4 regions of the Xenorhabdus doucetiae genome follow, and region 1 is predicted to be linked to each of the others. Evidence: predicted binding sites of a transcription regulator. Region 1 holds the regulator's gene; each other region holds the start of a gene.

Region 1 (2,211 bases):
GAACATCGCCAAAATGATCCAAGAAAAATTGGGCGGTGCTGAGGTTGCTGAAGTCCACGATATTGCCAAAAGCAGCAAAGAAGATATTGAAACCTTCGATATCCTGCTGCTTGGCATCCCAACTTGGTATTACGGCGAAGCCCAATGTGATTGGGATGATTTCTTCCCAACACTGGAAGAGATCAATTTCGAAGGGAAACTGGTTGCTTTGTTCGGCTGTGGTGATCAGGAAGATTATGCAGAGTACTTCTGTGATGCCATGGGCACCATCCGCGATATTATTGAACCCCGTGGCGCAATTATCGTAGGCCACTGGCCAACCGAAGGGTATCACTTTGAAGCCTCTAAGGGCATGGCCGACGATAACCATTTTATTGGTTTGGCCATTGATGAAGATCGCCAACCCGAACTGACGGATGAGCGCGTTGAAGCCTGGGTACAACAGATCAAGGCTGAAATGAGCCTGTCAGAGATCCTGGGTGCATAATCCGGGAATAAGCACCCTTTCAGGCAGGATAATTCCTGCATAATGTGTCATGATATCGGGCCAGGCATGGTTTTCATTTTAAATATCCATGCCTATAATCAGCAATGTGAAACAGAATCATGATTCCCTCACGATACCCCCAAGTATCATAAGTTCACTTAACCCAAGTTACAGGACTGAATCCGCATGACCGACAACAATAAAGCATTGAAAAATGCTGGACTTAAAGTAACACTTCCGCGCTTGAAAATTTTGGAAGTGCTACAGGACCCAGAATGCCATCATGTCAGTGCGGAGGATCTCTACAAAAAACTGATTGATATCGGTGAAGAGATTGGCCTCGCCACTGTCTATCGCGTGTTGAACCAGTTCGATGATGCCGGCATTGTTACACGCCACAATTTTGAAGGTGGTAAATCGGTTTTTGAACTCACTCAGCAACATCACCATGACCACCTGATTTGTCTCGACTGCGGTAAAGTCATTGAATTTAATGATGAGTTTATTGAAGAGCGCCAGAAAAACATCGCTGACCGTTATGGCATTAAGCTCTCAAACCACAGCCTCTATTTATATGGTCACTGTGCTACTGGTGATTGCCGCAAAGATAACGCGCTTCATGATGAAAAGGCAGGATAAGTAAACGCCAATGAAGTGATTAAAAAATTGGCTTCGGTTGGTTGTTCGTCTGAATAAGCTACTGCCGATTAGCACTCTCGCTAATCGGCAGTAGCTTATTCAATTTATTGCACTTATTGCTCAAAACGAATCATTAAAATTTCACTTCGTCTATACGGCTAAAACGTTTTCCATCCGTACTGACAGAACGAATTTTTACATTGCCGCTGACATGCGGCCGCTGCCTGTCATTGTAATCCTGCCATGTTTTCCCCTTATCCAGTGAGTATTGGATAACCACCCCCGGTAATGCGATATTGGCTTCCAGTGTGCCAGCAACAATTTTGCCGCCCGGCACAGGCAGGCGATAGGCTATTTTGGCTTTATCCAGTTTAGCCAGCTCACGCTGCCCCATCAGATTGGCGAAACGTTCCCAGTCTTGTTGCAATCGCACAGTATCAACATAGTGCGTTATTCCCCCCTTATATTCCCTGCCCTGCTGATAATTCTGCTCCCATTCTGCCTGATGCCATGCCCGTTCCGCCAGCGGCAGTAAGCGAGGATAGATCATATATTCCATTTGTTCATCGGTACGCACAGTTTCGCTCCATGACTGCCCCGACAGGCCATAAGCCCCCGGCCAGCGTTTATTGCTATGGGAATTAAAGTGGTTACCATCGCGATCCACTGAGGTTTCCGCATTTTGTGGCAGGTTGTTTGGTGCAAAGCTGAAAATTTTCGCTTCATCATTAAAGCGCGTTGCCCAATAATAGCCCCGCTCTTGCGGATGGACTTCATAGGGCATATCTAAATAGACATAATCCGGGCTGGAAATAACCACCCGATAGCCCTTATTCGCCCAGTCATTGACTGAATCCGTGCCTCCCCAATACAAGGTATCCCAGAAATTCACTGCAACCTGTTTAGTGGCGAACTCTTTGGCTGATTTGGCGTGTTTCAGGCCATCCTGCCATGCTTGCATTGTGCTGATACCGTGGGCATTGACGATTTTGCTGACTTCAATCGCAAAATAACTGGCGAGTTCATCAACATCTTTAACAACACCTTGCGCAACCAGCTTCTGACAAGCCTGAGATTTCGCCCAC
Region 2 (2,211 bases), 430 kb from region 1:
CGCTTATAATGCGTATCAAACAGGATACTTAGAGACGGGAGACGGGCACCAGATTTATTGGGAGTTGTGCGGTAATCCGGCAGGTAAGCCTGCGGTATTCATTCATGGTGGCCCTGGTGGTGGAATAGCAAACTATCATCGCCGGTTATTCGATCCCGAACGTTACCATATTATGTTATTTGATCAGCGTGGTTGCGGGCGTTCTAAGCCTCATGCCAGCCTGGAAAATAATACAACCTGGCATTTGATCGAAGATCTTGAACGGCTGCGTCATCTTATGGGCGTTGAGAAGTGGCTGGTTTTTGGTGGCTCATGGGGATCAACGCTGTCTTTAGCTTACGCTGAAAAACATCCGGACAGGGTGTCAGAATTAGTATTGCGAGGGATCTTCTTGCTCCGTCCCCAAGAATTGCAGTGGTATTATCAAGAAGGCGCTTCTCGTTTTTTCCCGGAAAAATGGGAACGTACATTATCTATCCTGTCGGAAGAAGAGCGTAAGGATGTGATATTCGCCTATAACAAACGGCTGACGAGTGAAGATTTGCAAGTGCAGTTGGAAGCTGCGCGTTTATGGAGTCTCTGGGAAGGCGAAACAGTAACATTGTTGCCTTCTGAAAACTCAGATTCTTTCTCCGAAGAGAATTTTGCTTTGGCATTTGCGCGTATTGAAAATCATTACTTTATCAATAATGGTTTTATGGATGAAACGCAGCAATTACTGAACCACATTGATGTGATCAGGCATATCCCCGCAGTGATTATTCATGGGCGCTATGATATGGCCTGTCAGGTACAGAATGCGTGGGATTTGGCAAAAGCCTGGCCGGAGGCTGAACTGCATATTGTGGAAGGCGCTGGCCATTCTTTTGATGAAGCGGGCATTTTACACCAACTCATCAAGGCGACGGATAAATTTGCTGGAAAATAGCGGAGATAACCACCCGCAAAGAGGTGGTTATCCTTTTTACCTTATCATCCTGTCAACGACTTTTCGGCTCATAAGGCAGACGTGACAGTAACCTTGATTGCTGGCGGTAGTGCTGCAAGCGCTGCTGGAAATATTCCCGCAGGTGTGAGGGTTGTGATTGCTCAACGGTGTCAGGGATCACAGGCATGTTATAGCGTTCTTTAAAAGCAACACCGGATGCTGCTAAATCAACATTGACCTTATCCATCTCATCTTTAGATAACTTGGCTAAGTTATGTTCCATACTGGCCTCTCTGAAAACGTATTTTTTATTTCTCTGGAAAGAAAATTAATCGACTCTTTCTTGTTTGGCAAGTTGTTTAAAAAGGACAAAAAAGCACCTTGATAAATATAAATAACATCAATTCTCATTTTTATTAAAAATGTTTTTTTGCATAAAAATTTAATTAAATAAAACTCTTGGATTCGCATATTAAGCGCAACACCGTAATGAACGAAGTAAATGAGTTGGGGTTCCTGTAAATAACTCATTCGGTGTTTTATAATCTCGTGTCTTACGTGGTCGATTATTTAGTCGGTTTGCCACAAGGTTAACCTCCCGCTCTGATACCTTATTAAAATCGGTTCCTTTTGGGAAGTAATCTCTGATTAATCCATTTATGTTCTCATTTATCCCTCTTTCCCAAGGGGAATACGGATGAGCAAAATAAATTTTTGTCTCTAAATTTTTACCGATCCGTTCGTGTTCGGCAAATTCGAGTCCGTTTATCAAAAGGTAATTGTTTTTAACTTTTAGGTTTTTTATTCGAAAAAAGGTCTTGTCGCCCCTTTTGCACCACCTTCTGCTTGTTTTATCTTCAAGTTTAAATGATGATCGTAAAATACGATTTTTCGTTCAACTAAAATCAATAAGGCATTTTTACGATCTTTGCCAACGATAGTTTCCCCTTCCCAATCCCCAATACGCTGCTTTTTATCAACAATTTTTGGGCGCTTATCAATACTGACTCTGTTTTTAATTTTTCCTCTGTGCTCATGGCTTCCATAGCGTTTACGATACGGTTTTTTCGCTATCCTAAGATGTTGCCATAAATCACCGCCATTTATTTTATCTTTATAAATCAATCGATAAATTGTTTCATGATGTAAAGAGATTTTCGCTTCCCGCTTGAGATAACCCACAACTTGTTCCGGACTTAAATCTTGCCAAATTAACTGTTTTATCCACTTTGTTATCTCTGGCGTGATTTTTACGGCTTTTACCTTAGAATGACGGCGTTCTA
Region 3 (2,211 bases), 700 kb from region 1:
AAGCTGATTATCCATATTAAATGACTGCGTGTTGCTGTATTCCCTCTGTGGGCGGCGCTGGATACTGGTTGGCAGGCCTTTTACATCCGATGTATAAACGAAAAGCTTAAAACGCTCATTTGCTCTTGAATAACGCAGGTTTTGCTGGAAAGAGAAGACATCATTAATGTCATGTTCAAGAAGGTAGCCGATAGAAGACTGTTCCCGTCTGGATTGATTAAAAGAAGGATCACTGAGGTTCATCTTGTAGGGAATATAGCCTACATTGGGAACAGATGTTACAGTGCCCTTTTTGGGGTAGAAATTACGGAATCCGGCTTTGGGGTCGTACTGATAACTGGTCAATAGTGTAAACGTTGTATTGTTGTTGGGGATCCATGTCAGCGCCGGAGCGATGGCAATCCGCTCTTTTTTATAGTCTTTAACGAACTGCTTTTGGGTGCTGAGTACACCATTTAAACGATAGAGAACGGGAGTACCATCCCCTAAAGCACCGCCAAAATCAAAAGCCAATTCACCTAAGCTCCGATTGCCCGCTTTCATCTGCACCTTGTGGATAGGCTGGTCAGTTGGCCTTTTGCTGGTCATGTTAATCAATCCGCCGGGGCTGACCTGACCGTATAGCACAGAGGCTGGCCCATGCACCAACTCCACGCGCTCCAATAACCAAGGTTCGAGCTGATTACCATAACTCAAACCATCAAGGAATTTAGGGGCATAACGAAAACCACGGGTAATCACTTCGTCGTTACGGTTGGAAGAGCCTCGGTAATTGGTCACAACACCACTTGAATAATTCAGAGCGTCAGCAATCGTCATCGTGCCTTGCGCTTCTATCTGTGTGCGATTGATGACGCTGATTGACTGGGGCGTTTTGATCAGGGGAGTGAGGCTTTTGGTGCCTGCGGCACTGTCTGATTCGACAAAGTTTTTTTCAGCGTGCTCCTTAATCCCTCCTGTGACAATGACGGTGTCTTCGGTGTTATTGGCACTCCCATTATTATTGGCTGAGGCATATGGAGATAACAGTAAGGCGGAAGTTAGTGTTAAGAATAATTTATTGTAGTTATAGTTTCTCATTATTCTTTTTTCGGTTTTCAATATTTCATTCTGGATAGGCAATACCATGGATTTCATCTCTCAATATAGATGCTTTTAAAATAAATCCTTAAAAATCAAATTAATAATTAAGTCTGTATCATTTTGGCCATACTGAATTAAGCTGAATAGAGGGGGCCTCCTGCCGCATTACCCTTGATCATGCTCCGCTAATTCTGTTAGCCAGTGATGAAGATTAATAAAATAAATTGGATGATATTGCAAACAAAAATCATTATCAATATCATTAGCAAATGATAATTATTTTGCTGAGTTCGTTGCGGGTGTGGTATCTCAAATGAATCTGTCATTTGGGAGCGGGATGTTTTTGAAGGAGATAAGGGGATGAAGTTAGTCTTTCAGCCATCAGGTACGGCAGATAATTTATTGTCTGCTCCTCATGTTGGCAGCGAATTATGGTGGGAAAATATGGCTATTCTAGGAACCCCCATTATAGAAACTGCCAAGAATCATCAAGTTAAAACGACTTTCTTTTGGCGAGCCCCCAACGGGAATGAACAAAACTCAAATTTTCGCCGAGTCTATATCGATATCAATGGCATCACGGATCACCACCGCCCACAGCCGCAGAGCCTGCAACGATTACCCGGAACGGATATCTGGTATTGGTCAGTGACCCTTGAAGATGACTGGAGAGGAAGTTATCGATTTATACCTGTCACTGAAACACATTTATCCCCTGAATTTTCCGATGAGATCAAACAGCGCAAACAACAGCAACGTGAATGGTGGATTTCACTCTTTCCATTGTCTATTCCCGATCCTTTAAATCGACAGGGCTGCCATCGTAATGGGCTTGGCCTGCCTTTATCGGCAATTCATATGCCCCATGCACCTGAACAGACCGCATGGTCACATGCCGTGCAACCCGGTAAACAATCGCCTGTGCTTTTGCATTGGCACAGTGATCGGCTGAACAATCAAAGGCGTGTCTGGCTTTATGCCACAGGGGAAGAAACCACGCATCCTCGTCCTCTTATCATTCTTTTGGATGGGCTGACTTGGGCAGAGAGAATGCCGATTTTTCCGGTCATTGATGTCGCAACTGAAAAGCGGCAGATACCAGAGGCGGTTTGGCTGTTGATTGACGTT
Region 4 (2,211 bases), 1.4 Mb from region 1:
CCCGCTGGACGCGTCAACCGTTCACCCGGAAGCTTATCCGGTGGTTGAGAAGATCCTGGCAACAACCGCGCAGACCCTGTCTGAACTGATGGGCAATTCTGCCAATCTGCGTAACTTGAACGCGCAGGATTTCACAACCGAAAAATTCGGTATTCCGACGGTGACTGACATCCTGAAAGAGCTGGAAAAACCGGGACGCGATCCACGTCCTGAATTCAAAACCGCCACCTTTGCCGATGGCGTTGAAACCATGAATGACCTGCAAACGGGCATGATTTTGGAAGGAACTGTCACTAACGTCACCAATTTCGGCGCCTTCGTCGATATCGGTGTCCATCAGGATGGTCTGGTGCATATCTCCTCGCTCTCCGATCGCTTTGTGGAAAATCCACATACCATCGTCAAAACAGGCGACATCGTGAAAGTGAAGGTGATGGATGTTGATCTCAACCGCAAGCGTATTGCACTGACCATGCGCCTTGATGAGCAACCCGGTGAAACACAAGCACGCCGCGGCTCTCAAGGTGACAACCGCCAGAATGACCCAAGCCGCAATAACCGCAACAGCAACGGCAGAAACCGCCAAACTTCGCGTTCAGGTTCTGCATCGGTAACCAACAGCGCCATGAGTGACGCATTAGCTGCGGCCTTTAGTAAAAAACGTTAATTAACCAAAAACGTTAGCTTACTTAAATGATTTCCCGAACTGGTCAATAACGCCAGTTCGGGATCGCGCAATATATTTTTCATTTAAATAAATCCCAACATCAGAATAAATAAAATATCCTTCACTGACTATCCGTTATTTATCCGTAAGAAAGTGATAATTTTCATTATCATGATTCTATTTATTGCTGACATTATAAATTTGAATAAGTGATAACATCTGACTATTTTTATTAATGTTTTATATATCCTCGTCGTACTTCAGAATGTATTTATTGACCAAATTAATGAAACAACAAAAATCAATAAGTCGAATTTATCAATGAGACTAATCAATAAAGAAATTCCCCCAAATATTAATCCGTCTTGATAGTGCATTATTTACAATAAAATGACTATTAATTTGATTAATATCAATTCATTCCCTTATTATCCGGTATAAAGAGTCAACATCGCAGTTGCGTATTATTATCATTAATAATTAGAATTCAGAGAAATTACCGTACTTTTTTCTTGTGGTTCTCCCCTTATTGAGGATAATTCTTATAATCACTTATTTTTTCAGTTTGAATGGAGAGTTATATGGTTCTTATTCCAGAACGTAGGTACAAAATTCTGGGATTTTCTCCAGAGATTAGCCCAGCTTACCGACAAAAATTATTGTCACTCGGCATGTTGCCGGGATCAACATTTCAAGTCATTCGCTTCGCTCCCTTAGGCGATCCAATACAAATCGAAACACGCAGAGTCAATCTGACTCTGCGTAAACAAGACTTAGCATTTCTCATGTTGCATGAAGATCTGAACTAACAAAGCCCTAAATCAACTGGGTTCAGAATAACCCTTGTTCAGGCACGCTTACAGAGTACTAAAGTATAACTAAGGTACGAAATTCGCTTTCCTGATTGGCAGAAAGTATGATGAAACAATTAACCATTGGCCTGATTGGTAATCCCAATGCCGGCAAAACAACGCTTTTTAATCAGCTCACTGGCTCCCGCCAACGAGTGGGAAACTGGGCTGGCGTTACGGTAGAACGCAAAACTGGCCACTTTACCACCCATGACCATCAAGTCGATCTTGTCGACTTGCCTGGTACTTATTCTCTCACCACGATTTCTGAGCAAACTTCCATTGATGAACAGATTGCCTGCCACTATATTCTCAGTGGTGACGCGGATATGTTAATCAATGTTGTTGATGCGTCGAATCTGGAGCGTAATCTTTATCTCTCACTGCAATTGATTGAACTGGGTATTCCCTGCATTATTGCGCTGAATATGCTGGATATTGCCGAAAGTCAACGCATCAATATTGATATTCCCGCATTGGAAAAACGCCTCGGCTGTCCGGTTATCCCGCTGGTTTCCACCCGTGCCACCGGCATCGATACCCTGAAAAAAACCATCGATAATTACCCGCAGCACTTTAACCCTGTACAGGTTGATTATCCTGAGGCGCTGTTGCAGGAAATTTCTCTCCTTTCCGGCCAGATCACAGCGCAATTTAAGCCACAACAGCGCCGCTGGCTGGCTTTGCAAGTCT

The links. The regulator Fur, encoded in region 1, represses iron uptake genes when iron is present. The targets are predictions, from matches to a motif close to ATAATAATGAGAACNACTATCAA.
Region 2: the regulator Fur is predicted to act here: its motif matches at 1,323-1,345, upstream of XDD1_RS08020 (DNA polymerase III subunit theta).
Region 3: the regulator Fur is predicted to act here: its motif matches at 1,324-1,346, upstream of fes (enterochelin esterase).
Region 4: the regulator Fur is predicted to act here: its motif matches at 1,197-1,219, upstream of feoA (ferrous iron transporter A).

The regions. Positions count from the first base shown of each region.
Region 1 covers NZ_FO704550.1:1,295,027-1,297,237, reverse strand. Annotated here, with positions in the region: gene fldA (flavodoxin FldA) at 1-487, shown strand, start outside; gene fur (ferric iron uptake transcriptional regulator) at 674-1,126, shown strand; gene XDD1_RS06065 (beta-N-acetylhexosaminidase) at 1,260-2,211, opposite strand, start outside.
Region 2 covers NZ_FO704550.1:1,728,738-1,730,948, forward strand. Annotated here, with positions in the region: gene pip (prolyl aminopeptidase) at 1-928, shown strand, start outside; gene XDD1_RS08020 (DNA polymerase III subunit theta) at 981-1,211, opposite strand; partial or broken gene XDD1_RS08030 (IS30 family transposase) at 1,401-2,211, opposite strand, start outside.
Region 3 covers NZ_FO704550.1:599,019-601,229, forward strand. Annotated here, with positions in the region: partial or broken gene XDD1_RS02950 (TonB-dependent siderophore receptor) at 1-1,080, opposite strand, end outside; gene fes (enterochelin esterase) at 1,444-2,211, shown strand, end outside.
Region 4 covers NZ_FO704550.1:4,092,632-4,094,842, forward strand. Annotated here, with positions in the region: gene XDD1_RS17860 (Tex family protein) at 1-667, shown strand, start outside; gene feoA (ferrous iron transporter A) at 1,249-1,476, shown strand; gene feoB (Fe(2+) transporter permease subunit FeoB) at 1,587-2,211, shown strand, end outside.